4 regions of the Cupriavidus sp. USMAA2-4 genome follow, and region 1 is predicted to be linked to each of the others. Evidence: predicted binding sites of a transcription regulator. Region 1 holds the regulator's gene; each other region holds the start of a gene.
What was found. The regulator sigma-54, encoded in region 1, starts transcription at its own class of promoters, with help from an activator protein. The targets are predictions, from matches to a motif close to TGGCANGNAANCTGCTTT.
Positions count from the first base shown of each region.

Region 1 (7,116 bases):
CCGCCGCGCTCTGCCTGGCGCCGGCCGCCCACGCCGAGCGCGCCGACCGCGACAAGCCGCTGGTGCTCGAGGCCGACAACGCCAGCTACGATGACGTCAAGCAGGTCTACACGCTGACCGGCAACGTGGTCCTGACCAAGGGCACCATGGTGCTGAAGTCGGACGCCGCCGAGCTGCGCACCGACCCCGAGGGCTACCAGTACGCCATCGCCACGGCCAAGCCGGGCAAGCTCGCCTATATCCGCCAGAAGCGCGACAACGTCGACGAGTACATCGACGGCTGGGGCGACCGCATCGAGTACGACGGCAAGCAAGGCATCTCCAAGCTGATCGGCCAGGCCCGCATGGCGCGCCTGGCGGGCGGCAAGCAGATCGACGAGATCCGCGGCGCCGTGATCACCTACGACAGCAACAACGAGTACTACACGGCCAGCAGCAGCGGCGACAAAGGCGCGGTGACCTCCTCGGGACGCGTGCGCGCCGTGCTCTCGCCGCGCCAGCCGGCCAGCGCGCCGGCAGCGCCGCCGCTGGAGCTGAAGCCCGCACCCGCGCCGTCCAAGTCCTGAACCCAGCCGAACGCAACGCATCCAGCGCGCCAGGCGCTCCCAACGCACTGCCCTCATGACCGATACCCAGACCGCCCCCGCCGCCACCGCCAGCAACGGCCAGTCCGCCGGCGGCAGCACGCTGACGGTACGCCACCTGAAGAAGCGCTATGGCTCGCGCACGGTGGTCAAGGACGTCTCGCTCGACGTCAAGAGCGGCGAGGTGGTCGGCCTGCTGGGGCCCAACGGCGCCGGCAAGACCACCTCCTTCTACATGATCGTCGGCCTGGTGGCGCTGGACGAAGGCGACATCGTGCTCGACGGCCTGCACCTGAGCGGCCTGGCCATCCACGAGCGCGCGCGCATGGGCCTGTCCTACCTGCCGCAGGAGGCCTCGGTGTTCCGCAAGCTCAACGTCGAGGAGAACATCCGCGCGGTGCTGGAGCTGCAGATCGTCGACGGCAAGCCGCTGTCGGCGCAGGAGATCGAGCGCCGCCTGGACGCGCTGCTCGACGACCTGCAGATCGCCCACCTGCGCCAGAATCCCGCGCTGTCGCTGTCGGGCGGCGAGCGCCGGCGCGTGGAAATCGCGCGCGCGCTGGCTTCGGCCCCGCGCTTCATCCTGCTCGACGAACCGTTCGCCGGTGTCGACCCGATCGCGGTGGGCGAGATCCAGCGTATCGTCAGCTTCCTCAAGGCGCGCAACATCGGCGTGCTGATCACCGACCACAATGTGCGCGAGACGCTGGGCATCTGCGACCACGCCTACATCATCAGCGAGGGCGCGGTGCTGGCCGAGGGCCGCCCGCAGGAAATCATCGCCAACGAATCGGTGCGCCGGGTCTACCTAGGCGAGAACTTCCGCATGTGATGCGGTGGCCGCGCCTCGCCGGCGCGGGACCGCGACAAAGCGGCAGGAACGTTAGCAATTTTCGTTCCATCGCGCTGCGGATGGGCATAGAATAGGCCGCATGAAACCTTCGCTTCAGCTCCGCCTTTCCCAGCATCTCGCACTGACGCCACAGCTTCAGCAGTCGATCCGGCTGTTGCAGCTTTCCACGCTCGAACTGCAGCAGGAAGTCGAGCAGGCCCTGATCGAAAACCCTCTCCTCGAGCGCGAAAACGATTGGATCGAGAGCCCGCTGCGGGTGGCCGCCGATGGCAGCATCAACGTGCAGAGCGCACCCGCGCCGGCCCCGGCCGAAGCGCAGGGCAATGGCGAGGCACGCAGCGACGAGGGCGGCGGCGATGAAGAGCGCTTCGGCGACGGCGCCGACGACTACGGCAGCGACTGGAGCCTGGACGACTTCGCGCGTCGCCCCCAGGGCGACGAAGACGAGAAGGCGCCGCTGCAACTGCGCGACGCCGAGCCGACCCTGCGCGAGCACCTGATGGAACAGCTCGCGCCGCTGAAGATCTCGGCGCGCGACAAGGGCCTGGCCATCTTCCTGATCGAGTCGCTCGACGACGACGGCTACCTCAGCGCCACGCTCGAGGAGATCTGCGAAGAGCTGCCCGAAGAGCTGGAGTTCGAGATCGAGGAAGTGCAGGCCATGCTGGCCCTGCTGCAGAGCTTCGATCCACCCGGCGTGGGAGCGCGCAATGCGGCCGAATGCCTGGCGCTGCAGCTGCGGCGGCTGTCGCATCCGCAGCGCGAGCTGGCGCTGGGCATCGTCAACCACCACCTGGAACTGCTGGCCGCGCGCGATTACACGCGCTTGAAGAAGGCGCTGCAGGTGGACGAGACGGCGCTGAAGGCAGCACATGACCTGATCCGCTCGCTGGCACCGTATCCGGGCCACGCCTACAACCGTCCGCAGGCCGACTTCGTCGTGCCCGACGTGTTCGTGCGCAAGAGCGGCAGTGGCTGGATCGCCCAACTCAATCCCGACGTGATGCCGCGCCTGCGCATCAACGACATGTACGCGCAGATCCTGCGCGGCGCCAAGGGCGAATCCGGTGCCGCCGGCCTGCAGCAGAAACTGCAGGAAGCCCGCTGGCTGATCAAGAACATCCAGCAGCGCTTCGACACCATCCTGCGTGTCGCACAGGCCATTGTCGAGCGTCAAAAGAACTTCTTCAGCCACGGTGAAATTGCGATGCGCCCCTTGGTTTTGCGGGAGATTGCCGATACACTGGGATTACACGAGTCAACCATCTCTCGGGTGACGACTAACAAATACATGGCCACCCCCATGGGCACTTTCGAGCTGAAGTACTTCTTCGGCAGCCATGTGTCCACGGAAACGGGCGGCGCTGCTTCATCAACGGCTATCCGAGCCTTGATCAAGCAACTGATAGGAGCCGAAGACCCGAAGAATCCCCTGTCCGACAGCCGAATTGCCGAATTGCTGGGCGATCAGGGCTTCGTCGTGGCGCGCCGGACGGTCGCCAAGTACCGAGAAGCGCTGAAGATCCCGGCAGTCAATCTCCGCAAGTCTTTGTAGCCGAGCCGCATCGCCTGCCTGGTGTGGCTCTTTCAGAAGGAGAAGCGCTATGAACTTCAAGATCAGTGGACACCACCTGGACATCACGCCACCCCTGCGTGAGTACGTGGAAACGAAGCTGGAGCGTATCGTCAGGCATTTCGATCAAGTCATCGGCGTTAGCGTGCTGCTCTCTGTCGACAACCACAAGGAAAAGGACAGGCGTCAGTACGCGGAAATCAATCTGCATCTGAAGGGCAAGGACATCTTCGTCGAGGCGCACCACGAAGACCTGTATGCGGCGATCGACGCACTGGTCGACAAGCTGGACCGTCAGGTCATCCGGTACAAGGACCGCGTGCAGAGCCACGACCGGGAATCCGTGAAGTACCAGATGGCTGCCGCACAGATGCAGCAATAGCCAGAGAAAACAATAAGAACAATCTGCCTGATCTGCCTTGAGGCCGCCCGTCGGCCACCAGCACAAGGGCCAGACCACGAACCGCGCATAAAGCGCGGTTTTTTGCTTTTGGCGGACCGGCTCGCGTGCACGCCCCGTACACGCCCTCGTCCGGGGGAGTTCGCAAGTGGCGCGACGCAGTGTATGCTCTCCAATACATGAGTCGCCGCTACCGCCGGGACCGCGGCTTGCGCGCCGCACAAGAAGGCGGGCGGGCTGCTCTATAATGGTCCGATACTCCGCATGCCGGCGCCCGACCGGCGGAGCGAGCGGATATTCCGCCTCTTTGACCCGGCCGGGCGCGCAGCGCACCGGGCCGCTTATCTGGAATCCCTGCGCACCTGCCATGAACCGTTTGGCCAAATTGCTGCCGCCAGGCAACATCACACTCGACGTCAGCGTCACCAGCAAGAAGCGCGTCTTCGAACAGGCCGGACTCCTCTTCGAGAACAACCATGGCGTGGCGCGGGCCACGGTCACCGACAACCTGTTCGCGCGCGAGTCGCTGGGCTCGACCGGGCTGGGCGCGGGCGTGGCCATCCCGCATGGCCGCATCAAGGGCCTGAAGCAACCGCTGGCCGCCTTCATGCGTCTGGCCGAGCCGATCCCATTCGAATCGCCCGACGGCAAGCCGGTGTCGCTGCTGATCTTCCTGCTGGTACCCGAGCAGGCCACCCAGCAACATCTCGAGATCCTGTCGGAGATCGCCCAGTTGCTGTCCGACCGCGACATGCGCGAAGGCCTGGCCACCCTGCCGACGCCCGAAGCCGTGCACCAGCTCCTGACCGAATGGCATCCCTGACCGGCGCTCCGCCCGCAGGCGCGGGCCAAGGCACCGGCGGCGGGTCCTAGCGCTTTCCAGCCCCACCAGACTCCCCCGCATGGAACTCACCGGCGTTTCTTCCCAGTCCATCTTCGACGACAACGCAGCCGACCTCAAACTCTCATGGGTGGCGGGTCTCGAGGGGGCGGATCGCGCCTTCGACGTGGATTTCGCCCGCGAAGCCACCTCGGCCGCCGACCTCGTGGGCCACCTGAACCTGATCCACCCCAACCGCATCCAGGTCCTCGGCAAACCCGAGATCACCTACTACCAGCGGCTGGACGACGAGATGCGCAAGCGGCAGATGGGCGAGCTGATCCTGCTCGAGCCGCCCTTCCTGGTGGTCGCCGACGGCATGGAGCCACCGCCCGACCTGGAACTGCGCTGCACGCGCTCTTCCACACCGCTGTTCACCACGCCGGTATCCTCGGCGGCCGTGATCGACCACCTGCGCCTCTACCTGTCGCGCATCTCGGCGCCGCGCGTGACCATGCACGGGGTATTCCTCGACATTCTCGGCATGGGCGTGCTGATCATGGGCGAATCCGGCCTGGGCAAGAGCGAACTGGGCCTGGAACTGATCTCGCGCGGCCACGGCCTGGTGGCCGATGACGCGGTCGACTTCGTGCGCCTGGGTCCGGACTTCGTCGAAGGACGCTGCCCGCCATTGCTGCAGAACCTGCTCGAGGTGCGCGGCCTGGGCCTGCTCGACATCAAGACCATCTTCGGCGAGACGGCGGTGCGCCGGAAGATGAAGCTCAAGCTGGTGGTGCAACTGGTGCGCCGCAACGACGGCGAGTTCGAGCGGCTGCCGCTCGATTCGCAGTACCTGGACGTACTGGGCCTGCCGATCCACATGGTGAAGATCCAGGTTGCGGCCGGCCGCAACCTGGCGGTGCTGGTCGAGGCTGCGGTGCGCAACACCATCCTGCGCCTGCGCGGCATCGACACGCTGCGCGACTTCATGGACCGCCAGCGGGCCGCGATGCAGGCCGACGCGGTCTCGCGGGGCCAGGGAAGACTGCTCTGACGCCGGCCGGCATGCCGCCGGCCGCTGCTTGCAATTGCTTACAGGAACACGGGCGCGGCCGTCAACGCAGGCCGGCGGCGCGCCGTTGTGTGCGGTAATGGGCATCGAGCCCAGTCAGACACCGCGGCGCCGGCATGGCACGCGGCCATGAAGTCTTCCACAGCCAGGAGAAGAGCATGAAGAAGATGATCGCGATCTGTGCACTGCTGACCCCGCTGTTCGCCACGGGAGCATTCGCCCAAGGCTCGGCGCCCGCGGCGGCCAACTCCCAGCAGGACAAGATGAAAGCCTGCAATACGCAGGCCTCCGGCAAGAAGGGCGACGAGCGCAAGACCTTCATGAAGGATTGCCTGTCCAACAAGCCGGCCGCGGCGGCGGCGCCGATGACCCAGCAGGAGAAGATGTCGGCCTGCAGCAAGCAAGGCAAGGGCAAGAAGGGGGATGACTACAAGTCCTTCATGAAGGACTGCCTGTCCAAGTAAAGACCTCAGGGCGCTGGCGGAGCCCCCCGCCGGCCCCGCCTGGCACGCCCGCGGCAGCGCCGGGCGGCGGTCATGACGGCGACATGCGCTGATGCTATGCTTGCCGTGCTATGCGCATCATTCTTATCACCGGGATCTCCGGCTCCGGCAAGTCCGTCGCACTGAATGTGCTCGAGGACGCAGGTTATTACTGCGTGGACAACCTGCCCGCGCAATTCCTGCCGGAACTTGCCCGCTATCTGGCATCGCAGGGCCACACCCACCTGGGCGTCGCGATCGACGTACGCAGCCGAGAGTCGCTCGACCAGCTGCCCGACGTGCTGCGCAACCTGCGTGCCGAGCACCGGGTGCAGGTCATCTTCCTCACCGCCAATACCGAGGCGCTGGTGCAGCGCTACTCGGAAACGCGGCGGCGCCACCCGCTCTCGATCCGTGCCGACGATACCGGGCAGTCGCCCGCGCCTGAGCCGGCGCTCAGCGACACCTCGCTGATCGAGGCCATCGAGATGGAGCGCGAACTGCTCAATCCGCTGGCCGAGTCTGCCCACCGCATCGACACCAGCAGCGTGCGCACCAATACCCTGCGCGCCTGGATCAAGGAAATCATCCGCGACGAGCCGCTGCAGCTGACCCTGCTGTTCGAGTCGTTCGGCTTCAAGCATGGCGTGCCGAGCGACGCTGACCTCGTCTTCGACGTGCGCTCGCTGCCTAACCCCTTCTACGATCTCGCGCTGCGGCCGCTGACCGGGCGCGACGTGCCGGTGATGGAATTCCTGGAAAGCCAGCCGATGGTGCTGGAGATGGCGGAAGATATCCGCAGCTATGTGGAAAAGTGGCTGCCGAGTTTCATCGCCGACAACCGCAGCTACCTGACCGTGGCGATCGGATGCACTGGCGGGCAGCACCGCTCCGTCTATATTGTGGAAAGGCTCGCCAGCTATTTCCGCGCCCATGGTAATGTGCTGGTGAGGCACCGCGAACTCGTGCCGGCCGGCTGAAGGCCGCCCGGCGTCCCTGCTCCCGGCCCGAGGCGGCAACCGCCCCAGGCCCTTGCTGGCTTGCGCATGGCTCCCACCCAACCAGGCAGTCCCGCCGGCGCCGCCGGTGCCGCTTCCGGCACGGAGACGCAGACGCTGGAATCCCTGCCGCTGTTTCCGCTGCACACCGTCCTGTTTCCCGATGGCCACCTGCCCTTGCGCGTGTTCGAGCCGCGCTATGTCGACATGGTGCGCCGCTGCCTGCGTGACGGCACGCCTTTCGGTGTCTGCCTGATCCAGAGTGGCGAGGAGGTGGCCGCACCCGGCAGCGTCACCGTACCCGAAGCGATCGGCTGCCTGGCCGAGATCGTCG
Region 1 is NZ_CP017748.1:1,969,852-1,976,967, forward strand. Features, by position in the region: gene lptA (lipopolysaccharide transport periplasmic protein LptA) at 1-566, shown strand, start outside; gene lptB (LPS export ABC transporter ATP-binding protein) at 622-1,416, shown strand; gene BKK79_RS08610 (RNA polymerase factor sigma-54) at 1,517-2,992, shown strand; gene hpf (ribosome hibernation-promoting factor, HPF/YfiA family) at 3,042-3,392, shown strand; gene ptsN (PTS IIA-like nitrogen regulatory protein PtsN) at 3,778-4,233, shown strand; gene hprK (HPr(Ser) kinase/phosphatase) at 4,313-5,284, shown strand; gene BKK79_RS08630 (PsiF family protein) at 5,461-5,766, shown strand; gene rapZ (RNase adapter RapZ) at 5,877-6,764, shown strand; gene BKK79_RS08640 (LON peptidase substrate-binding domain-containing protein) at 6,831-7,116, shown strand, end outside.

Region 2 (7,116 bases), 1.0 Mb from region 1:
GTTGCAGCCTCGAACATGTCACGCGCCTTCCACAGCGAGCGCGCCTCGTCGCGCCCTTCCACCAGGATCTGGCGCACCGCCTGGCTGATGGCCAGGTTGCCGGCCGTCATCAGCACCATGACCCGGTCGCCCGGCTCCTCGAACACCGTCATCTTGCGCGCGGTGGCGACGGCATCGACGCCGGCATTGGTGCGGGAGTCGGACAGGAATACCAGGCCGGCATCGAGCCGCATGGCCACGCAGTACGTCATCTTCTTCTCGGATACCTTGGGTTGTCGTGCAAAGGCGGGCCCGGCGGCCAGGCCCGCCGCCGGGATCTTGCGGGCATCATTCTAGCGCCGGCGGCCGCGGCGCCGCTGGAGGCATCCCTCGGTTGCGCGCGCCCACGCCCTCCCGCCCCCCCGCGGGACTACGCTGCGCCCGCCTGCGCCGGCATGATCTCGATGCGCACCGACAGGGCTTCGCCGCTGCCGCCCTCGCGCACGCCCCGGATCGGTGCAGCCGATGGATAGTCTCGCCCCACCGCGAGGCGCACGTGGCGCCCCCCGGTCAGGCAGCGGTGCGTGACATCGATGCTGCACCACAGGCCGCGCCCGGCATCGAGGCAGATGTCGGCCCAGGCGTGGCTCGCCAGGGCCTCGGCCTTGGGGTCGTAGAAGTAGCCGCTGACATAGCGCGCCGGGATGCCCAGGGAACGACAGGCCGCCACCATGACTTGCGCCTGGTCCTGGCACACGCCGGCGCCACGCGCAAAGGCCTCCGCCGCCGCCGTATCCACGCTGGTGGCATTGGGCTGGTAGCGCACCCGGGCGGCCACCGCAGCGGCCAGCGCCAGCAGCGCCGGCACATCGCGGCGCGCGGCCAGGAACGGCGCGGCAAACGCACGCAACGGCGCCGGCGCCGCCGTCAGCGGCGTCGCCGAAAGGAAGTAAAGCGGCGACACCCGCACCTCGCCATCGGCGCCGGCGTCCTGGAAGGCGCCGTGCGTCCCGGCCTGCATTCCCAGCACCTCCACCTCGCCCCAGGCGGTGATGCCGATGGTGTCGCTCGGCGCGCCGAGGGTGAAGCTGTGGACGATGTTGCCGAAGCCGTCGCGCGCTTCCGACAGCCGGCCGGGCGCCGCGATCTGCCAGCCATGGACCGCCTGCAGCGGCCCCGAGCGCGGCGCCAGGCGCAGCTCATGGACGCTGCGCCGCACGGGCTCCGCGTAACGGTAGACGGTGTGGTGGCGGATCCTGTAACGCACGGCAGCGGTCCGGCTCGCTCACGCGGCCAGCGGCGGCACCAGGAAATCGACGCTGATGCCGTTGCCCAGTCCGCCGATGCGCTCCAGGAAGCTGGTCAGGAAGGCATGCAGGCCGACCGCGAAGATATCGTCGATGCGCGCGTACTTCAGGTCGGCGTGCAGCTTGCCGGCCTGCCGCTCGGTCTCGCCCGACTGCTGGTTGCGCACCTGCGCCAGGATCGATACCACCTCCTCCATGCTGGACACCAGCGAGCGCGGCATGTCCGGCCGCAGGATCAGCAACTCGGCCACCCGTTCCGGGGTGATCACCGTGCGGTAGATCTTGCGATAGACCTCGAAGCCGGACACCGAACGCAGCACCGCCGCCCAGTGGTAGAAATCGCTCTCCATGCGCTGCGGGTCGCTCTCGTCGCCGCCTTCCGACTGGAACTTGACATCCAGGATGCGCGCCGTGTTGTCGGCGCGCTCGAGGAAGGTGCCGAGGCGCATGAAGTGGAAGGCATCGTCCTTGAGCATGGTGCCGAACTGCACGCCACGCGCCAGGTGGGAGCGGAACTTGACCCACTCGAAGAAACGCGATGGATCCTGCTGCAGTTCGCCGTCGGCGATCAGGCGCTGCACCTCCAGCCAGGTGGTGTTGATGGTCTCCCACACCTCGGTCGTCAGCGAGCCGCGCACCGCGCGGGCGTTTTCACGCGCGGCACGCAGGCAGCTCATGATGGACGAGGGATTGGTCATGTCGCGCACCATGAAATCGATCACGTCGTCGCGCGACAGCAGCCCGTACTTGTCGTCGAAGGCACGCGTCAGCTCGGAAATGTCGAGCATGGCCCACCAGCCCTGCTCCGCCACTTCGGCGGACTGCGGCAGCAGCGAGGTCTGGTAGTTGACGTCGAGCATGCGCGCGGTGTTTTCCGCGCGCTCGGTGTAGCGCGCCATCCAGAACAGATGGTCGGCGGTGCGGCTCAGCATGGTTCGGCTCCTGGCAATGCAATGGTCGTGGCCGGCGCTGTCTCAGCGCTCCAGCACCCACGTGTCCTTGGTGCCCCCGCCCTGGGAGGAATTGACCACCAGCGAGCCCTCGCGCAAGGCCACGCGCGTCAGCCCGCCGGGCACCATGCGCACCTCGCGCCCCGACAGCACGAAGGGACGCAGGTCGATATGGCGGGGCGCGATGCCGGACTCCACATAGGTCGGGCAGGTGGACAAGGCCAGCGTGGGCTGGGCGATGTACTGCTCCGGCCGCGCCCTGACGACCTCGCGGAAGACATCGATCTCCGCGCGCGTGGCGGCCGGGCCGACCAGCATGCCGTAGCCGCCCGCGCCGTGGGTTTCCTTGACCACCAGTTCGTCCATGTGGTCAAGCACGTACTGCAGGTCGTCCGGCCGGCGGCACATATAGGTGGGCACGTTGGCCAGCACCGGCTCCTCGCCCAGGTAGAAGCGGATCATGTCCGGCACGTAGGGATAGATCGACTTGTCGTCGGCCACGCCGGTGCCGATCGCATTGCAGATGGTCACGTTGCCGGCCCGATAGACCGACAGCAGGCCGGCGGCGCCTAGCGCCGAATCCGGGCGGAAGGCCAGCGGGTCGAGGAAATCGTCGTCGACACGGCGGTAGATCACGTCGATGCGCTGCGGGCCCTGCGTGGTACGCATGTACAGGTAGTCGTCCTGTACGAACAGGTCGCTGCCCTCGACCAGCTCCACCCCCATCTGCTGCGCCAGGAAGGCGTGCTCGAAATAGGCCGAGTTGTACATGCCCGGTGTCAGCACCACCACAGTGGGATCGGCGATGGCCTGCGGCGACACGCTGCGCAGCATGTCGAGCAGCAGGTCGGGATAGTGGGCCACGGGCGCCACCCGGTTGCGCGCGAACAGATCCGGGAACAAGCGCATCATCATCTTGCGGTTTTCCAGCATGTACGACACGCCGGACGGCACGCGCAGATTGTCCTCGAGCACGTAGAACTCGCCCTCGCCGGCGCGCACCACGTCGATGCCGGCGACGTGGGCGTAGATGTCCTGCGGCACCGCGATGCCGAGCATCTCCGGCCGGTACTGCGCGTTGTTGTAGATCTGGTCCGGCGGGATCACGCCCGCGCGGATGATGTCCTGGCCGTGGTAGATGTCATGGATGAAGCGGTTCAGCGCCGCCACGCGCTGGCGCAACCCGCGCTCCAGCACCGCCCACTCCGACGCCGGGAAGATGCGCGGAATCACGTCGAACGGAATGGTGCGCTCGGTGCCGCTGTTGGTCTCGTCCTTGTCGCCGTACACCGCGAAGGTGATGCCCACCCGGCGGAAGATCAGGTCCGCCTCCGCGCGCTTGTTGGCCATGGTCGCTTCCGACTGCCGCGCCAGCCAGTCCGCAAACTGCCGGTAGTGCGGCCGCACCGCGCCCGCCGGCAGGTCCTGCCCCGCCTGGATGGCCGGGACCCCTTCGCCCCTCCAGTCCAGCATCTCGTCGAAAAACCGCGCCGCCGCCATGATGGCCCATCCTCCGTGTCGAGGGCGTTCCGGACTGCCGGCCGCCCGTTGTTGGCCATGTTCGCGTCCCCAGCCTTGCGATCTGGGGACCCCCCCTGCGCGGCCCCGGCAGCGCTGGCTGCGGTGCCGCATGCTGGCTCTTCCAGCATACCCGCGCCGGCGCCGGCCGCAAGCTGCGGCATTCCCGAGGCCCGTGGGGATCAAGCAAGATACTTGCCAGGCACGGGGAAGACGGGGAAGACGGGGAAGACGGGGAAGACGGGGAAGACGGGGAAGACGGGGAAGACGGGGAAGACGGGGAAGACGGGGAAGACGGGGAAGACGGGGAAGACGGGGAAGACGGGGAAGACGGGTGGCGTGCGCCGGGCGCGGCGGCGCCCGGCGGCCCGGTGGCCTGGGTGGTACGGGAGCCCGCCGACGGCCCCTCAGCCCCCCGCGCGCGCCGGCGCTTCGGCCAGGATGGCGTCCACCAGCGCCTCCGGCGGGCGGCGGATGTCGATCACCAGCGCGCCGTCGGGTTCCTCCAGCGTCTCGAACTGGCTGTGCAGCAGCGCCGGGTTGAAGAAATGGCCGCTGCGCGCCGACAGGCGCTGCCCGATCAGTCCGGCATCGCCCTTCATGAAGACGAAGGTCACGCCGCCCTCGGGCGGCGTCAGCCGGTCGCGGTAGACCTGGCGCAAGGCCGAGCAGGTGAACACGTGCGTGCGTCCCTCGGCGCGCGCGGCATCGATGGCCGCCCGCATGGCGGCCAGCCACGGCCAGCGGTCTTCGTCGGTCAGCGGCACGCCGGCGTGCATCTTGGCCTTGTTGGCCTCGCTGTGGAATTCGTCGGCGTCATGGAAGCCGCATTGCAGCCGCTGTGCCAGCAGCTGGCCGACCGTGGTCTTGCCGCTGCCGGATACGCCCATCAGGATATAGATCATGTCTGCTCCGTCGATCAGGATCGGATGGTGTGCCCATCCTTGTCGCTTGTCGTGCATCGCGCCGCTCGCATGCGTGCGATGGCTCCCGGGCGGCCCGCCGCCGGGGAACCAAGCCAGGTGATTGGAAGGTGGGTTGCCGGGATACCGGACGGCCAGCCTATTGTGCGACGGCCGCCCCGGTTTGGACAGCCTCGCGCGGCACCGCGTCCGCCTCGGACAGGTCCAGCGCGCTGCCGCCGGCTTCGGCGTCGCGCGCCTGGCGCCGGAACAGGCCGAACAGGCCGCGTCCGACACTGAAACCGGCGAAGGCGTCGGCAGGCGCCGCCGCGGGCTCGCGTGCGGCCAGCTCGGCCGCGTCGCCGAGCCATTGCAGGACGCCAGCTTCGGCGTCCACGCGGATGCGATCGCCGTCGCGCACACGCGCCAGCATGCCGCCAGCCAGTGCCTCGGGCCCCACATGGATCACGGCCGGCACCTTGCCGGAGGCGCCCGACATGCGGCCGTCGGTGACCAGGGCCACGCGGCGACCGGCATCCTGCAGCGCACCCAGCGCCGGCGTCAGCCGGTGCAGTTCCGGCATGCCGTTGGCGGCCGGACCCTGGAAGCGCACCACCGCCACCACGTCACGGTCCAGCTCGCCGGCGGCGAAGGCCGCCTGCAGCGCCTCCTGGGAATCGAACACGCGCGCAGGCGCCTCGACCACGCGGTGCTCCGGCGCCACCGCCGAGATCTTGATCACGCCGCGCCCCAGGTTGCCCTGCATCAGGCGCAGGCCGCCTTCGGCGGCGAACGGCGCGGCGGCCGTGGCCAGCACCTGCGCATCGCCACTGGCAGCGGCGCCGTCGCGCCAGCGCAGCATGCCGTTGTCCAGCACCGGCTCCTGGGTGTAGCGCCGCAGGCCGGGACCGGCGACGGTCTGCACGTCCTCGTGCAGCAGCCCGGCATCCAGCAGTTCGCGGATCACGAAGGCGACACCGCCGGCCGCGTGGAAGTGGTTGACGTCCGCCGAGCCGTTCGGATAGACCCGCGCCAGCAGCGGCGTAGCCCGCGAGAGGCGGTCGAAATCGTCCCAGTCGATGAGGATGCCGGCCGCGCGCGCCATTGCCACCAGGTGGATGCTGTGGTTGGTCGAGCCACCGGTGGCCAGCAGGCCGACGATGGCGTTGACCACCGCGCGCTCGTCGACGATGCGCGCCAGCGGCAGGTATTCGTTGCCGCGCGCCGAGATGGCCAGCGCGCGCTGCGCGGCCGCCGCCGTCAGCGCGTCACGCAGCGTGGTGTCGGGATGGACGAAGGCCGCGCCCGGCAGATGCAGGCCCATCACCTCCATCAGGAACTGGTTGCTGTTGGCGGTACCGTAGAAGGTGCAGGTGCCGGCGCCGTGATAGGCCTCGCATTCCGCCTCCAGCAGCGCCTCGCGTCCGACCTGCCCGGTGGCGTAGAGCTGGCGCACCCGGGCCTTCTCCTTGTTGGACAGGCCGCTGGCCATCGGCCCCGCCGGCACGAACACGACCGGCAGGTGGCCGAACTGCAGCGCACCCATCAGCAGGCCGGGCACGATCTTGTCGCACACGCCCAGCATTACCGCGGCGTCGAAGGTGTTGTGCGACAGGGCCACGGCGGTGCTCATGGCAATGACGTCGCGCGAGAACAGCGACAGCTCCATGCCGGCATTGCCCTGCGTGATGCCGTCGCACATGGCCGGCACGCCGCCGGCCACCTGGGCCACCGCACCGGCCGCGCCCGCCGCCTCGCGGATCAGGCCGGGATAGCGCTCGTAAGGCTGGTGCGCAGACAGCATGTCGTTGTAGGCGGTGACGATGCCGAGGTTCTGCGCATGCTCGACGCGCAGGCGCAGCTTGTCGGCGGCGGGCAGGGCTGCGTACCCATGCGCAAGGTTCGCGCAGGAAAGGCCATGTTGCGGGCCCAGTTCGCGCTGGGCGCGCTCACAACGTGCCAGGTAGGCAGCGCGGCTGGCACGGCTGCGCGCGACGATACGCGCGGTCACGGCCTGGACTTCGGCATGAACGGTTTGCGGCATGGCGGGACGACTCTCCGTGGGAAGTATGCTGCAGTCGACCGGATGAGGAATGAGATCCGGTCATGTAGATTTTCTACATTATATCCAGTCCGGAACGACAAGCGAACACCACGCCAACCGCCAATCGCCTAAAACCCCCAATTTTTTGCGAAATTCAGGGAAATCCCTAGCCGCGCCACGACTCCCGCGCGAAGACGATGCGCCACCCGATCTTGTAGAATATCTACATATTTTCTACACACCTGCCAACTGCCCTGCTCCATGCGCGACCGAATCCTCGCCGTCTATGACACGCTCCGCCCCTCCGAACGCCGCCTGGCCGACTACGTGGCACGGCACGGCGCCAGCGTGATCCGCCTGTCGATGCCGGAACTGGCAGAGCGCGCCGGTGTATCGCAGCCGACCATCGCACGGTT
Region 2 is NZ_CP017748.1:928,685-935,800, forward strand. Features, by position in the region: gene BKK79_RS04095 (peptidase) at 1-251, opposite strand, end outside; gene BKK79_RS04100 (transglutaminase family protein) at 410-1,246, opposite strand; gene BKK79_RS04105 (alpha-E domain-containing protein) at 1,265-2,218, opposite strand; gene BKK79_RS04110 (circularly permuted type 2 ATP-grasp protein) at 2,261-3,736, opposite strand; gene BKK79_RS04115 (gluconokinase) at 4,162-4,659, opposite strand; gene edd (phosphogluconate dehydratase) at 4,817-6,700, opposite strand; gene BKK79_RS04125 (MurR/RpiR family transcriptional regulator) at 6,962-7,116, shown strand, end outside.
Region 2: BKK79_RS04110 (circularly permuted type 2 ATP-grasp protein) is a predicted target of sigma-54. The motif match lies at 3,938-3,955, and genes of this name have one in related genera.

Region 3 (7,116 bases), on a different replicon from region 1:
GGAGCAGGCCGACTTCGCGCGCTGCGGTGGGCACTGCGGCCGGGCCGCGGCGGTGTCGCCGCAGCGCCGGCTGCCGGAGTCGAGCTGGCTCGGAGCGCTGCGGGCGGCCTGAGCCTCCCGGGCGGCGGCACGCGCGGCCGGCCGCCGCCGACCCGGTCGCCAAGGCGGCAACCGTGATCGCGCCCGCGCTGCGCCGGGCCTAGCTGGCGCGCACGATGTGCACGGGACGGCGCTTGCCACTGGCGGGGTGGCAGGCTTGGGAGTAAAATCGCTGCCTTCGCTCTTCCGGCAGTCCCCCCTATAACATAACAATGAGCCCCCGTTCTTCGCGCTTGGCGTGCATCGATGCACTCAAGGCGGTCAGTTCGCAGCTGATTGTTCTGCATCATCTCGCCTTCTACGGTCCGATGTCCGATGCGGCGCACGTGCTTGCGCCCGGCGTGCTCGACTGGCTCTCCCAATACGCCCGCATCGCGGTGCAGGTCTTCCTGGTGGTCAGCGGCTTCCTCGCCGCGCGCAGCCTGGCACCGGGCGGCGAGCTGCTGGTGCAGCGCCCGCTGGCCGCCTTGTGGCGGCGCTACCAGAAGCTCGTGGTGCCCTATAGCGTGGCCATCGTGCTGGCCATCGCCGGGGCGGCGGTGGCGCGCCACTGGATGCACCACGATTCGATTCCCGCGGCGCCGCACCTGCGCCAGTTCATCGCCCACGTGTTGCTGCTGCACAGCCTGCTCGACGTGGACGCGCTGTCGGCCGGCGTCTGGTACGTGGCCATCGACATGCAACTGTTCGCGCTGCTGCTGGCGCTGCTGTGGGCGGCCCGCACCATCGGCGCCGGTGCGCGCGGCTTCGGCATCGTCCTGGTCGTGGCGATGGCGCTGGCCTCGCTGTTCTGGTTCAACCGCGATGCCGCCTGGGACGTCTGGGCGGTCTACTTCTTTGGCGCCTACGGGCTGGGTACGCTGGCCTACTGGGCGTCCAGCCCCGGGCGCCCGGCGCTGCCCCTGCTGCTGCTGGGGGCGGTGGCCCTGCTGGCGCTGGCGGTGGACTTCCGCCTGCGCATCGCCCTGGCGCTGGTGGTGGCCTTGCTGCTCGGCGTGGTGCGGCGCCAGGGTTGGCTGGAGCAATGGCAGGGCGGGGCGCTGCTGGCCTGGTGCGGGCGCGTCTCCTACTCGGTATTCCTGGTCCACTTCCCGGTCTGCCTGGTGGTCAACGCCTTGTTCTTCCATTTCCTGCCTGGGCGGCCGCTGGCCAATGCCTGCGGCATGGTGCTGGCGTGGGCGGCCAGCAACGTTGCCGGGGCGCTGTTCCATCGCTATGTCGAGGCCGCCGGCCTGACCGGGCTCTTGCGCGCGCGCTGGATGCTCTGGCGCAGCGGCCATGCGGCCTGACCGGCGGCACGGGGCGCACGGGGCGCACGGGGCGCACAGGGTCGATCGTGCGAGCGGCACCCATGGGGTGCCGCTTTCTCATGGTGCCGTGCACCGCGCCTGATGCCCGCCGGCCGTCCGGCCGTGGCCCGTCCTGCACCTAGGTGGTGCGCGGATGGCGTGTGCTGCGCCTCACACAGGGCTGAAATCGAGGTTGGGAGATGGCACGAAGGTTGCCTAGTATGGAAGCGTAAACCTGACCATTTGGTCAGGATTTCCTTACCGAGGCCGTCATGTCCGACCACATCGTCCTGACTTCGCACGCCCGTCGCGGCAAGCCCGCCGAGCCGATCTGCTGGGGGGCGCCGACCGCCACGGAGCGCGGGCCTGTGATCGCGAGCCTGACCAATCCGGCGCACCGCAACGTGATCGGGACCCATGGCGGTGCCTATGCCGTCTATCGCGCGCTCGCGGTGGCGTCCGGAGCGCTGCAGCGCGACCACCGGCCCGATTTCACCGACACCGCGCCCGCGGTGCCGGTCGGACCGCATCCGCAATGGAGCGACCCGGACAAGATCGTCTCGCTCGATCCCTGGGGCCACCTGGTTGCGACGGCCTTCGCCGAGCGCATCGCGGCCGGCATCGACGTACGTCCCACCATCGCCATCACGCGCGCCCACATCAATATGCCGGAGCTGGTGGCGGCGATCGCCGCGGGGCGGCTCAAGCCGGATGGCAGCATCCTGTTCGCGAACGGCGACGTGCGCGTGACCAAGGCCGCCATCGATCCGGTCTGGCACCTGCCCGGACTGGCGCGCCGTTTCGGCATCAAGGAAAGCATGCTGCGGCGCAATCTGTTCGAGCAGACCAGCGGCATGTTCCCGGAGCTGGTGACGCGGCCGGACCTGAAGGTTTTCCTGCCGCCGATCGGTGGCATGACGCTCTATTTCTTCGGCGACCTGGAGCGGCTCGGCGATCCCGGCACGCGCGTGGCGTGCCGCGTGCATGACGAATGCAACGGCTCGGACGTGTTCGGCTCCGACATCTGCACCTGCCGCCCCTACCTGGCTCACGGCATCGAGGTCTGCATCGAGATGGCGCAGCAGGGCGGAGTCGGGCTGGTGGTCTATAACCGCAAGGAAGGGCGTGCGTTGGGCGAGGTCACCAAGTTCCTGGTCTACAACGCGCGCAAGCGGCAGGCCGGCGGCGACCGCGCGGAAACCTATTTCGCCCGCACCGAATGCGTGGCGGGCGTGCAGGACATGCGCTTCCAGGAACTGATGCCCGACGTGTTCCACTGGCTGGGCATCCGCCGCATCGACCGCTGGGCCTCGATGAGCAATATGAAGCACGGTGCGCTGGTGGCACAGGGCATCGAGGTGGTGGAGCAGGTGCCGATACCGGAAGAATTGATCCCGGCCGATGCCAGGGTGGAGATCGACGCGAAGGTGGCGGCCGGCTATTTCACGCGGTATACGCCGCCCGATGCCAGCGAACTGGCGCTGGCCAAGGGCAGGGGGTTGGAAGAATGAACGCTTTTCCGGAAGGGGATCTGGCGGGGGCCGGCGGTGCGGACGCAGGGAGCGGCTGGCTCTGTCCGCTGCCGGAGGGGCATCCCGCGGCAGCGCTGCTGAGCGCGCGGGCCGTGCGCAAGCATTGTGCCGAAGTGACGCGTTTCGTTGCCTCCGGGGAGTCGGCGCTGTTCAGCTGGCACCCGGAACGGGTGCCGGAAATCGCGGACTACGTGAGCGCGACCATCCGGCGCCGCTATCCGGACCTGGTCGTGCCCTACCATAGCCGCTGGCGCCATTTCGAGGCCGGCGGGCCCGGCGAGACCGTCGACCGCTGGCGCATGCTGTGCGAGCGCGCCGGCCTGAACGGGCCGGAGCAGCGCGAGGAGCGCGCCCGCATCGGCATCGACCTGGTGATTCCCAGCGTGCTGCTCGACGCCGGCGCCGGGCCAGACTGGCGCTACCGGGATTCCGCCAGCGACCAGATGCTGAGCCGCTCGGAGGGACTCGGCGTGGCCAGCTTCGACCTGTTCGCCCGCGGCGGCTTCTCCGCCGCGCTGGGCGACCCGCTGCGCGCCGATGCCGAGCGGCTGATGCGCATCGACGTCTCCTCCATCGCCAGCGCCTTCCAGGTCGCGCAGCATAATCCGCTGGTCGGCCTGGACGGCCGCGCCGGCCTGCTGCGGCGCCTGGGCGAGGTGGCGCAGGCCACGCCGGCCGTGTTCGGCGCGCCGGCCCGGCTCGGCAACCTGTTCGACTACCTGCGGGCGCATGCCAGCGATGGCCGCATCGAAGCCGGCTTCGTGCTGCGTACCTTGCTGGTGGCCCTGGGGCCGGTGTGGCCGGGGCGCATGGTGCTGGATGGCGTGCCGCTGGGAGACTGCTGGCGGCACGCCGCCGCCGCCGGCGGCCTGGTCCCGCTGCACAAGCTCACGCAGTGGCTGACCTATTCGATGCTGGAACCGCTGGAGGATGGCGGGCTGACGGTGACCGGCCTGGACGCGCTGACCGGCCTGCCGGAGTACCGCAACGGCGGCCTGCTCTACGACTTCGCGCTGATGGTGCCGCGTGACCCGGGCTTCGCCGGGCACGCCCACACGGTAGGCGAGCCGGCCATCGTCGAATGGCGGGCCTTGACCGTGTCGGGCCTCGACCTGGTGGCGCAGGGCGTGCGCGATGCGCTCGGGCTGTCGGCCGAGGCCTTCCCGCTGGCGCGCGTGCTGGAGGGTGGCACCTGGGCGGCTGGCCGGCGCATCGCCGCCCAGCGGCGGCCTGGCGGCCCGCCGCCGTTCTCCATGATCAGCGACGGTACGGTGTTCTGACGCGGGCGCGCGGCAGGCGGGCGGGCAGCCGCAAGGCTGCCTGCGCCGGCCGTTGCCGCCGCGTCCGCGGGCCTGTCTCGTGGTCCCCGTCTGCAACCTGCCCCAGGAGCGACAATATGAACGACATCTCTTCAGCGACCCGGCTCGAAGGCGCCGCGCCCAATGTGCTGGTGGTCAGCCATCCGCTGGTCCAGCACAAGGTCACGCTGGCGCGCAGCGAGGAAACCACCACCGACAATTTCCGCCGGCTGGTGCGCGAGATCAGCCAGTTGCTGACCTATGAGGCCACGCGCGACCTGGCCATGGAGACGATCGACATCAAGACGCCGATCGCGCCGATGCGCTCGCCGGTGCTGTCCGGCAAGAAGCTGTGCCTGGTCTCGATCCTGCGCGCCGGCAACGGATTCCTCGATGGCATGCTCGAACTGCTGCCGGCCGCCCGCGTCGGCCACATCGGCCTGTACCGCGATCCGGAGACGCTCGAACCGATCGAGTACTACTTCAAGATGCCCGAAGACATCCACGAGCGCCTGGTGATCGTGGTCGACCCGATGCTTGCCACCGGCAACTCCGCCGTGGCCGCGCTCAACCGGCTCAAGGAGGCCGGCGTCAGCGCGCTCAAGTACGTCTGCCTGATCGCCTCGCGCCCGGGCCTGCGCGCGCTGCAGGCGGCGCATCCGGACGTGGCCATCGTCACCGCGGCGATCGACGAGACGCTCAACGAGCACGGCTACATCGTGCCGGGGCTGGGCGACGCCGGCGACCGCCTCTACGGTACCCGCTGATGGACCTCGCGGCCACGGCGGATGGCCGGCTGCCCCCGAGCGCGGCCGGCGCGGCGGGCGGGGGCCGCATCCGCCAGGAGAACGAGGCGCGCATCCTGCGTGCGGCGGAATATGTATTCGCGCGGGCGGGATTCGCCGGCGCCACCATGGCCGACATCGCCGTGCGCGCCGGCGTGCCCAAGTCCAACCTGCACTACTACTTCCGCACCAAGCAGGCGCTGTACCGTGCCGTGCTGTCCCACACGCTGCGCCTCTGGCTGTCGGAAACCGACATCATCGATGCCGCTACGCCGCCGCGGCGCGCGCTGGAGCAGTACATCCGCGCCAAGATGCGGCTGTCGGCCAGCTACCCCGACGCGTCGCGCGTGTTCGCCAACGAGCTGCTGCACGGCGCGCCGGAGATCGCCGACGTGCTGGGTGGCGCCTTGCGCGCGCTGGTGGCGCGCAAGGCCGAGGTGATCCGGCAATGGGTGGCCAGCGGGCAGATGGCGAGCGTTGATCCGCAGCACCTGTTCTTCACTATCTGGGCCGCCACCCAGACCTATGCCGATTTCGAGACCCAGGTGTGCGCCGTGCTCGGCGTGAGCCGGCTCGGTGCACGCGAGTTCGAGCGCGCCACCGACCACCTGGTCGGGCTGTTGTTGCGCGGCTGCGGCCTCCCGGGCGACGAAGGCGGTGCCGCCATGGCGCCGGCGGAAGGGGAGCGCGGCGACCACGGGGCCTGAACGACCCGGACGTCCCGGACGTCCCGGTCGCCGCGGCATACTGGCGGGATCACGTACGGTAACCACAGGGACCCACCATGCTCGACCTGATCCTGCGCCACTGCAGCCTGCCCGACGGGCGTAGCGACATTGACATCGGCATCGCCGGCGCCCGCATCGTGGCGCTGGAGCCGGCGCTTGCCGCCAGCGCCGGCGAAGAGATCGATGCCGCCGGACAACTGGTGTCGCCGCCTTTCGTCGATGCCCACTTCCATATGGACTCGACCCTTTCCTACGGGCATCCGCGCGTGAACCGCTCGGGCACGCTGCTGGAAGGGATCGCGCTGTGGGGGGAACTCAAGCCCCTGCTGACGCAAGAGGCCCTGGTCGAGCGGGCACTGGCCTATTGCGACTGGGCGGTGGCCAAGGGCCTGCTGGCGATCCGCTCGCACGTGGACGTGTGCGATCCGCGGCTGCTGGCGGTGGAGGCGCTGCTGCACGTGCGCGAACGGGTCCGGCCCTATCTCGATCTCCAGCTCGTCGCCTTTCCGCAGGACGGTCTGCTACGCGCGCCGGGCGCGCTGGACAACCTGCGCCGCGCGCTCGACATGGGGGTGGACGTGGTCGGCGGCATCCCGCACTTCGAGCGGACCATGGCCGATGGGACAGAGTCGGTGCGCATCCTCTGCGAACTGGCGAGCGAGCGCGGCCTGCGCGTCGACATGCATTGCGACGAAAGCGACGATCCGATGTCGCGGCATATCGAGACGCTGGCCTGCCAAAGCCAGCGCCTCGGGCTGCAGGGCAGGGTGGCGGGCTCGCACCTGACCTCGATGCATTCGATGGACAACTACTACGTGTCGAAACTGCTGCCCCTGATGCGCGAGGCCGGCGTGGCCGCCATCGCCAACCCGCTGATCAATATCACGCTGCAGGGGCGGCACGACACCTATCCGAAGCGGCGCGGCATGACGCGGGTGCCGGAACTGCTGGCGGCCGGCGTGCCGGTCGCCTTCGGCCACGACTGCGTGATGGACCCCTGGTACGGCCTGGGCTCGGCGGACATGCTGGAGGTCGCGCACATGGGTCTGCACGTCGCGCAGATGACCGGCCAGGAAGCCATGCGCGAATGCTTCGCGGCGGTCACCGCGACGCCTGCCGCCATCCTCGGCCTGGAAGGCTACGGGCTGGCGCCAGGATGCCGCGCCGACCTCGTGCTGCTGCAGGCGCGCGATCCGGTCGAGGCCCTGCGGCTGCGCGCCACGCGCCTGCTGGTGCTGCGTGCCGGCAAGGTGGTGGCCAGGACGCCACCCGCGACGGCGACCCTCTACCTGTCCGGGCGCCCGCCTTCGGTCAGCTTCCAGCCGCCCCGGGGCCAGGCATGAGAGCGGGCAGCCGGCGATGCCGCGGTGGCTGCCGCCCCGCTC
Region 3 is NZ_CP017749.1:2,763,213-2,770,328, forward strand. Features, by position in the region: gene BKK79_RS32085 (transcriptional regulator) at 1-112, shown strand, start outside; gene BKK79_RS32090 (acyltransferase family protein) at 312-1,388, shown strand; gene BKK79_RS32095 (GTP cyclohydrolase II) at 1,661-2,899, shown strand; gene BKK79_RS32100 (URC4/urg3 family protein) at 2,896-4,200, shown strand; gene upp (uracil phosphoribosyltransferase) at 4,317-4,985, shown strand; gene BKK79_RS32110 (TetR/AcrR family transcriptional regulator) at 4,985-5,710, shown strand; gene BKK79_RS32115 (amidohydrolase family protein) at 5,788-7,074, shown strand.
Region 3: BKK79_RS32095 (GTP cyclohydrolase II) is a predicted target of sigma-54. The motif match lies at 1,590-1,607, and genes of this name have one in related genera.

Region 4 (7,116 bases), on a different replicon from region 1:
AGCACGGCGGCAAAGATCAGGGTCAGCGGGCCGCTCGGCAGCTTGTGCGCCAGCCACAGGCCCAGCGGTGAGAAGACCACGCCGGCGGCCGCCATCAGCGCCGCCGCACGGTAGCGCACGATGCCGGCGCGCAGCCCGATGGCGGCGCCCACCGCCGCCGACACGCCGACCGCGAGCAAGGCGATCGGGCCTGCCTCGGCCACGCCCAGGTGCAGCACGAACAGCAGCAGGGGCACGGCCAGGATGGCACCGCCGGCGCCAGTCAATGCCAGGATCAGGCCGACCACGCCGCCCAGGATCGCACTACTTCCCATGGTTCTCTCACTTCCTTTTGTCTTATTTCCTGGTCCGGTCGGCCGTCTGTGATGGCGCCGATCCTGCCAGTGCATGTCGTCTTGGCTGCACCGCGGCGCAGCCTCGCGCCGGCGCGGCTCAGCCCGCCAGGCGCAGTGCCACGGCCAGGGCCAGCGCGAGCGCGCAGGCCCAGCCCGAAAACAGCCAGCGCCACAACCAGAAGCGCGGCAGGAAGCCGACGCCGCGCACGAAGCCCGCGCTCATGGCCCAGAACATCAGCGCCGCGATGCCGTGGTCGGCCTGGCCGGCCGCGTTGGACATCGCCTGCGGATAGACGGTGGCGCCCACCATCAGCAGCAGCGCCGCGCCCAGGCAGGCCAGATGCAGCCGCGCCTGCCCGGCGGGGCTTTGCTCGCCATCGTGATGCTCGCGGCCGTCACTGTTCACCGCTCGTCCTCGCTCCGCATGCGGGCGTCGCTGGCTTCGCCCCACATCGCGTTGAGCACGGCCAGCAGCACGGCGAAGCCGACGCCCAGAACCCAGCTGAAGTACCACATCGTCGTTTCCTCCTGTCTGTGGGAGATGCTGCGGGAGATGCCGGCCCGGCTCAGTAGGCCGAATGCTCGTTGGCGCGGATATGCTCGGCGGTGACCTTGCCGCGCATCACGCGGTAGGCCCAGCCGGTGTAGCTGACCACGATGGGCACGAAGATCAGCGCCACCCAGAACATCAGGCCCAGCGTGAAGTGGCTGGACACGCAGTCCCAGATCGTCAGGCTGGCCTGCGGCAGGCTGGAGGACGGCATCACGAAGGGGAACATGGCCGCTCCGGCGGTGCCGATGATGCCCGCCAGCGACAGCGCCGAGGCGACGAAGGCCAGCAGCGTGCGCCCTGCCCCGGACAGCGCGGCCCCGGCCAGTGCGCCGGCCACGCCCAGCGCGGGCAGCAGCCACAGCGCCGGCGCCTTGCCGTAGTTGGCCCACCAGGCCCCGGCGCTGCGCGCCACGGTCTTGGCCATCGGGTTGGACGGCGCGGCCGGATCGATGGCCGAGGTGATGGCGTAGCCGTCGATGCCGCCCCAGCGCAGCCAGGCGCCGGCGGCCAGGAAGGCCAGCACCGCCACCAGCGCGGCCCAGGCGGCGGCGCGCCGGGCGCGGCGCTGCACCTCGCCCTCGGTGCGGTGCGCCAGGTAGATGCCGCCGTGCATGGTGATCATGGCGCTGGACAGCACCCCGCACAGCAGCGCGAAGGGGTTGAGCAGCTGCCAGAAGGTGCCGGTGTAGGTGGAGACCATGAAGGCATCGAACTGGAAGGGCACGCCCTGCAGCAGGTTGCCGAAGGCCACGCCGAAGATCAGCGGGGGCACCGCGCCGCCCACGAACAGGCCCCAGTCCCAGGCGCTGCGCCAGGTGGGATGGTGGATCTTGCTGCGGTAGTCGAAGCCCACCGGGCGGAAGAACAGCGCCCACAGCACTGCCAGCATGGCCCAGTAGAAGCCGCTGAAGGCGGTGGCGTAGACCAGCGGCCAGGCGGCGAAGATGGCGCCGCCGCCGGTGATGAACCAGACCTGGTTGCCGTCCCAGTGCGGGCCCACGGTGTTGATGATGACGCGGCGCTCGTCGTCGCTGCGGCCGACGAAGGGCAGCAGCGTGCCCACGCCCATGTCGTGGCCGTCCATGATGGCGAAGCCGATCAACAGCACGCCCACCAGCAGCCACCAGATGATTTTCAGGGTTGGATAGTCAAGCATGGCAGTCTCCTCAGGCGTGGCTCGGCTCGAACTGGTAGCGGCCGGTGCCGAGGCTGCCCGGGCCCTGGCGGGCGAACCTGACCATCAGGTAGACCTCGACGACCAGCAGCAGCGTGTAGAAGCCGAGGAAGCCGGCCAGCGAGCCGTACAGGCTCTGCACGCTCAGCGTGGACACGCTCAGGTGGGTGGGCAGCACGCCGTAGATGGTCCACGGCTGGCGCCCGTACTCGGCCACGATCCAGCCCAGCTCGATGGCGATCCAGGGCGCGGGCAGCATGCACAGCGCCCAGCGCAGCAGCCAGCGCGGCGCCAGCCGCTGCGGGCGCAGCGTGGTCCAGAAGGCCAGGCCGAACAGCGCCAGCATCAGGAAGCCCAGGCCCACCATGATGCGGAAGCCCCAGAACATCGGCCACACGCGCGGCACGGTGTCGTTGACCGCCTGCTCGATCATGGCCGGGGTGGCCTGGCGCACGTCGGTGGTGTATTTCCGCAGCAGCAGGCCGAAGCCCAGGTCCTGCTGGTGGCTTGCCAGGGTCTGGCGCGCGCTGGCGTCGTCCGGGTTGGCGCGCAGCGCCTCCAGCGCCAGCACGGCCGGGATGCCGTTGCGGATGCGCTCGCGGTTGCGCACCTTGATGTCATGGATGCCCGGGATCTCCTTGGTCACCGAGCGCGTGCCGATCAGGCCCATCACCCAGGGGATCTCGATGGCCCAGTCGTTCTTCTGCGCGGCCTCGTTGATGCCGGCCACCAGGTTGAAGCTGGCCGGCGCCGGCTCGGTCTCCCACATGGCCTCGATGGCGGCCATCTTGGTCTGCTGGGCTTCGCCCACGGTGTAGCCGGACTCGTCGCCGAGCACGATCACCGAGCACACGCTGGCCAGGCCGAAGGCTGCCGCCACGCGGAAGCTGCGCCGGGCGAACTCGAGGTCGCGCCCGCGCAGCAGGTACCAGCTGGAGACCGACAGCACGAACATGGCGCCGGTGACGTAGCCGGCCGAGACCGTGTGCACGAACTTGGCCTGGGCCACGGGGTTGAACACCACGGCCCAGAAGTCGGTCATCTCCATGCGCATGGTCTGCCAGTTGAAGGCGGCGCCGACCGGATTCTGCATCCAGCCGTTGGCGATCAGGATCCACAGCGCGGAGAGGTTGGTGCCGACCGCCATCAGGGTGGTGACCAGCAGGTGCTGGGTGCGCGAGAGGCGGTCCCAGCCGAAGAAGAACAGGCCGATGAAGGTGGATTCGAGGAAGAAGGCCATCAGGCCCTCGATGGCCAGCGGAGCGCCGAAGATGTCGCCGACGTAGTGGGAGTAATAGGCCCAGTTGGTGCCGAACTGGAACTCGAGCGTGATGCCGGTGGTGACGCCGAGCGCGAAGTTGATGCCGAACAGCTTGCCCCAGAAGCGCGTCATGTCCTTCCAGATGACCTTGCCGGTCATCACATAGACGCTTTCCATGATGACCAGCAGCCAGACCATGCCCAGGGTGAGCGGCACGAACAGGAAGTGGTACATGGCGGTGGCGGCGAACTGCAACCGGGACAGGTCGACCAGGTGCTCCGAGATCACGGCTGTGCTCCTTGTGCTGTTGGGGGCGGACCCAGGCGGTCGGCGGCGCGCCGGGCATCCACGGCAACCCGCTGGTCGGCCACGAAACACCACCAGAGCAAGGCCAGCACGGCAATCTTCACCGCGACGGCGAGCAGCAGGTGGCGCAACAGTCGTCGATCGTTGGGGGTCATGCCATGGAGCTGATCAAGAAGCGTGCCAGTGGCGACGTTCTCGAAAAGTCATATCGATTCAGTAGCTTAGTCGGCACAAGGCCACTTTGCCAGTCGGCGCGGCCCTGGCAATCTGGCAGAAGATGGCAGTCTGGCAGTGTGCTGGCAGTCGCCTGACAGTGATCCGACCGTGATGCGTCAAGGATCCGGCCATGATCCGGCCATGATCCGGCGGAGGCGCGACCACGTGGCCTGCGCCCTGCCGCTCAGGCCAGGCCGAGGGACTTGAGGCGCCGGTAGAGCGTGCGCTCCGACAGGCCGAGGGCGGCCGCCAGTTCGCGCCGCGTGCCGCGGAAGGCCGCCACCTGGCGCCGCAGTTCGGCCTCGTCCAGCACCGGAGCGATCGCCGCCGCCACCGCGGCTGTCAGCGCCGCCCTGCCCGCCGGTTCGGGCGGCGGTGCCAGGCCCAGTCCCGGCGGCAGCGCCTCCACCCCGATCACGCTGCCTTCGGCAAACAGCCTGGCGCGCTCCAGCACATTGCGCAGCTCGCGGATATTGCCGGGCCAGCGGTGTGCCTGCAGGCGCGCCATGGCGGCCGCGTCCACGCTCAGGCGGCGCCCGCCCGCGCCGCCGCGCTGCAGGAAGGAGTCCACCAGCAGCGGGATATCGTCCAGCCGTTCGCGCAGCGGCGGCAGGTGGACCGGGAAAGCGCTGATGCGGTAGTAGAGATCCTGGCGGAACTCTCCCTCGGCCACCATCTTCTCGAGCGGCTTGTGAGTGGCCGCCACCAGGCGGAAGTCGGCCTGCTGGGTGTCGACGCTGCCGACCCGGCGGAAGGTGCCCGATTCGATCAGGCGCAGCAGCTTGACCTGCATCGACAGCGGCACGTCGCCGATCTCGTCGAGGAACAGCGTACCGCCCTGGGCGGTCTCGACCAGCCCCTTCTTGCGTGCCACCGCGCCGGTGAAAGCACCCTTCTCATAGCCGAACAGCTCGCTTTCGAACAGCGTCTCTGTCAAGCCCGAGCAATCGACCACCACCAAGGGGCCGCCGGCGCGCCCGCTGGCTTCGTGCACGGCGTGGGCGAACAGCTCCTTGCCGGTGCCCGATTCGCCCAGCAGCAGCACCGGCAGCATCGACGGTGCCACGCGCTGCACCGCGCCCAGCGCGGTGTTGAAGGCCGGCGCCCGTCCGACCAGGCCGTCCGCGCTGGCCTGGGCCGAGGCATTGCGCACGGTGGCCAGGCGCTCGACGAACGCCACCACTTCGCGCCGGGCGTTCAGGATGGGCCGCAGTTCGACATCGACATGCTCGGGGCCGCGCGGCGTGTGGTGGATATGCAGGACCCGGTTCGGCCCCATGGTCTCGCGCGCCTTGCGCATCGGACAGTGCTCGCCGGCCTGGTCGCAAGGCATGTCGTAGTGATGCGAGATGCGGTAGCACTTATGGCCGATATAGGGCCGGTCGACCGCGCCGAACTGGCGCCGGTAGGCCGTGTTGGCGGCCAGGATGTTGTACTCGGTGTCGAGCACGATCATCGGCTGCGGATCGTGCTCGAGATAGGAGATCAGCGCCTCGACGGGCGCTTGCGCGTCGGCGGCAGGGGCGGCGACGACGCTCGGGAGATCGGCCATGGGGGGCTAGCCTGGGGCGAAGGACAAGGCATTCTAGCAGGCGCTGCCACCACTGCCAAACTGGCAGTGGTGGCAGTTCGCGGGGCCTGCCACGTGCCGTCGAGCCGTACCGGCCAGGTGCGCGCATCGGCCCGGCTGCGCTCCAGGATCCTTCATGAATTCAATGACTTGGCTTTTCCCGTGGAGCCTTCCGGTGGGATGGCATGGATCTTGAGAATCCAGGCCAGACCGTGCCCGCGGCGCCATCGACACGCCCGGGCGCCGCTTCGCACACATGGCGGCGCGTGAACCCCGCCGCCCTACCAGGAGATACCGATGCCAACCCGCTCCCGCATGCAGGTCGAGGGCTTTTTCGACCCCGATACCTGGACCATCAGCTACCTCGTGCTGGACCCGGCCACGCGCGCGTGCGCGCTGGTCGACAGCGTGCTGGACTACGATCCAAAGTCCGGCCGCACCCGCACCGCCAGCGCCGACCGCCTGGTCCAGCGCGTACGGGAACTGGAGGCCGGTGTGCAGTGGATCCTGGAGACCCACGTGCATGCCGACCATCTCTCGGCGGCACCCTACCTGCGTGAGCGGCTTGGCGGCCGTATCGCCATCGGCAGCCACATCACCACCGTGCAGCAGGTATTCGGCCGCGTCTTCCATGCCGAGCCCGCTTTCCGCCGCGATGGCAGCCAGTTCGACCACCTGTTCGAAGACGGCGAGCCGTTCCGCATCGGCAGCCTGGAAGCGCGCGCCATGCACACGCCCGGCCATACGCCGGCCTGCATGACCTATGTGGTCGGCGATGGCAGCGAAAGCGCCGCCTTCGTCGGCGACACCCTCTTCATGCCCGACTACGGCACCGCGCGCTGCGACTTTCCCGGCGGCGACGCACGCACCCTGTACCGCTCCATCAACAAGGTGCTGAGCCTGCCGGCCGAGACCCGGCTCTATATGTGCCACGACTACCAGCCTGGCGGCCGCGAAGTGCGCTACCTCAGCACGGTGGCGGAGCAGCGCGAACACAACGTCCACGTGCGCAACGGCATCAGCGAGGACGAGTTCGTCGCCATGCGCCAGGCGCGCGACGCCACCCTCGGCATGCCGACGCTGATCCTGCCCTCGGTGCAGGTGAATATGCGCGCCGGCCAGTTGCCGCCCGCCGAGGCGGACGGCGTGCACTACCTGAAGATCCCGCTCAACGTCCTGTAAACGTCCTGTAGCCGACGCCGCCAGCCGGGCCGGGGCCGCCCTCCGGCCTGCCAGGCCCGCTCTTCCCTCGGCCTGCCCGCCCCACCCTCCGGGTCCCGGCCGCCCCCACTGGAGACTCCCATGAAGATCCGCCCCCTCTCGGACGCGCTGTCCGTATCCGACCAGATCACGCCCGCCGACGTTGCAGCGATCGCCGCGCAGGGCTTTCGCGCCATCGTCTGCAACCGACCTGATGGCGAGGCGCCCGACCAGCCCGGCGTCAAGGAGATCGAGCGCGCTGCCGCGGCCGCCGGGCTCGCGCTGTCCTACCTGCCGGCCGCGCCCGGCCGGATCGACGACGAACAAGGCCGTGCCTTCGGCACGCTGCTGGCCGGACTGCCCGCACCGGTGCTGGCTTACTGCCGCAGCGGCACCCGCTCGGCCACCCTGTGGGCGCTGTCGCAGGCCGGACGGCTGCCACCGCGTGAGATCCTGGCGCGCACGGCCGCCGCCAGCTGCGACCTGCAGGGCCTGGCGCCC
Region 4 is NZ_CP017749.1:3,021,298-3,028,413, forward strand. Features, by position in the region: gene BKK79_RS33150 (sulfite exporter TauE/SafE family protein) at 1-314, opposite strand, end outside; gene BKK79_RS33155 (cyd operon YbgE family protein) at 433-741, opposite strand; gene cydX (cytochrome bd-I oxidase subunit CydX) at 738-851, opposite strand; gene cydB (cytochrome d ubiquinol oxidase subunit II) at 902-2,044, opposite strand; gene BKK79_RS33170 (cytochrome ubiquinol oxidase subunit I) at 2,055-3,611, opposite strand; gene cydP (cytochrome oxidase putative small subunit CydP) at 3,608-3,784, opposite strand; gene BKK79_RS33175 (sigma-54 interaction domain-containing protein) at 4,030-5,397, opposite strand; gene BKK79_RS33180 (MBL fold metallo-hydrolase) at 5,713-6,597, shown strand; gene BKK79_RS33185 (bifunctional protein tyrosine phosphatase family protein/NAD(P)/FAD-dependent oxidoreductase) at 6,718-7,116, shown strand, end outside.
Region 4: cydP (cytochrome oxidase putative small subunit CydP) is a predicted target of sigma-54. The motif match lies at 3,795-3,812, and genes of this name have one in related genera.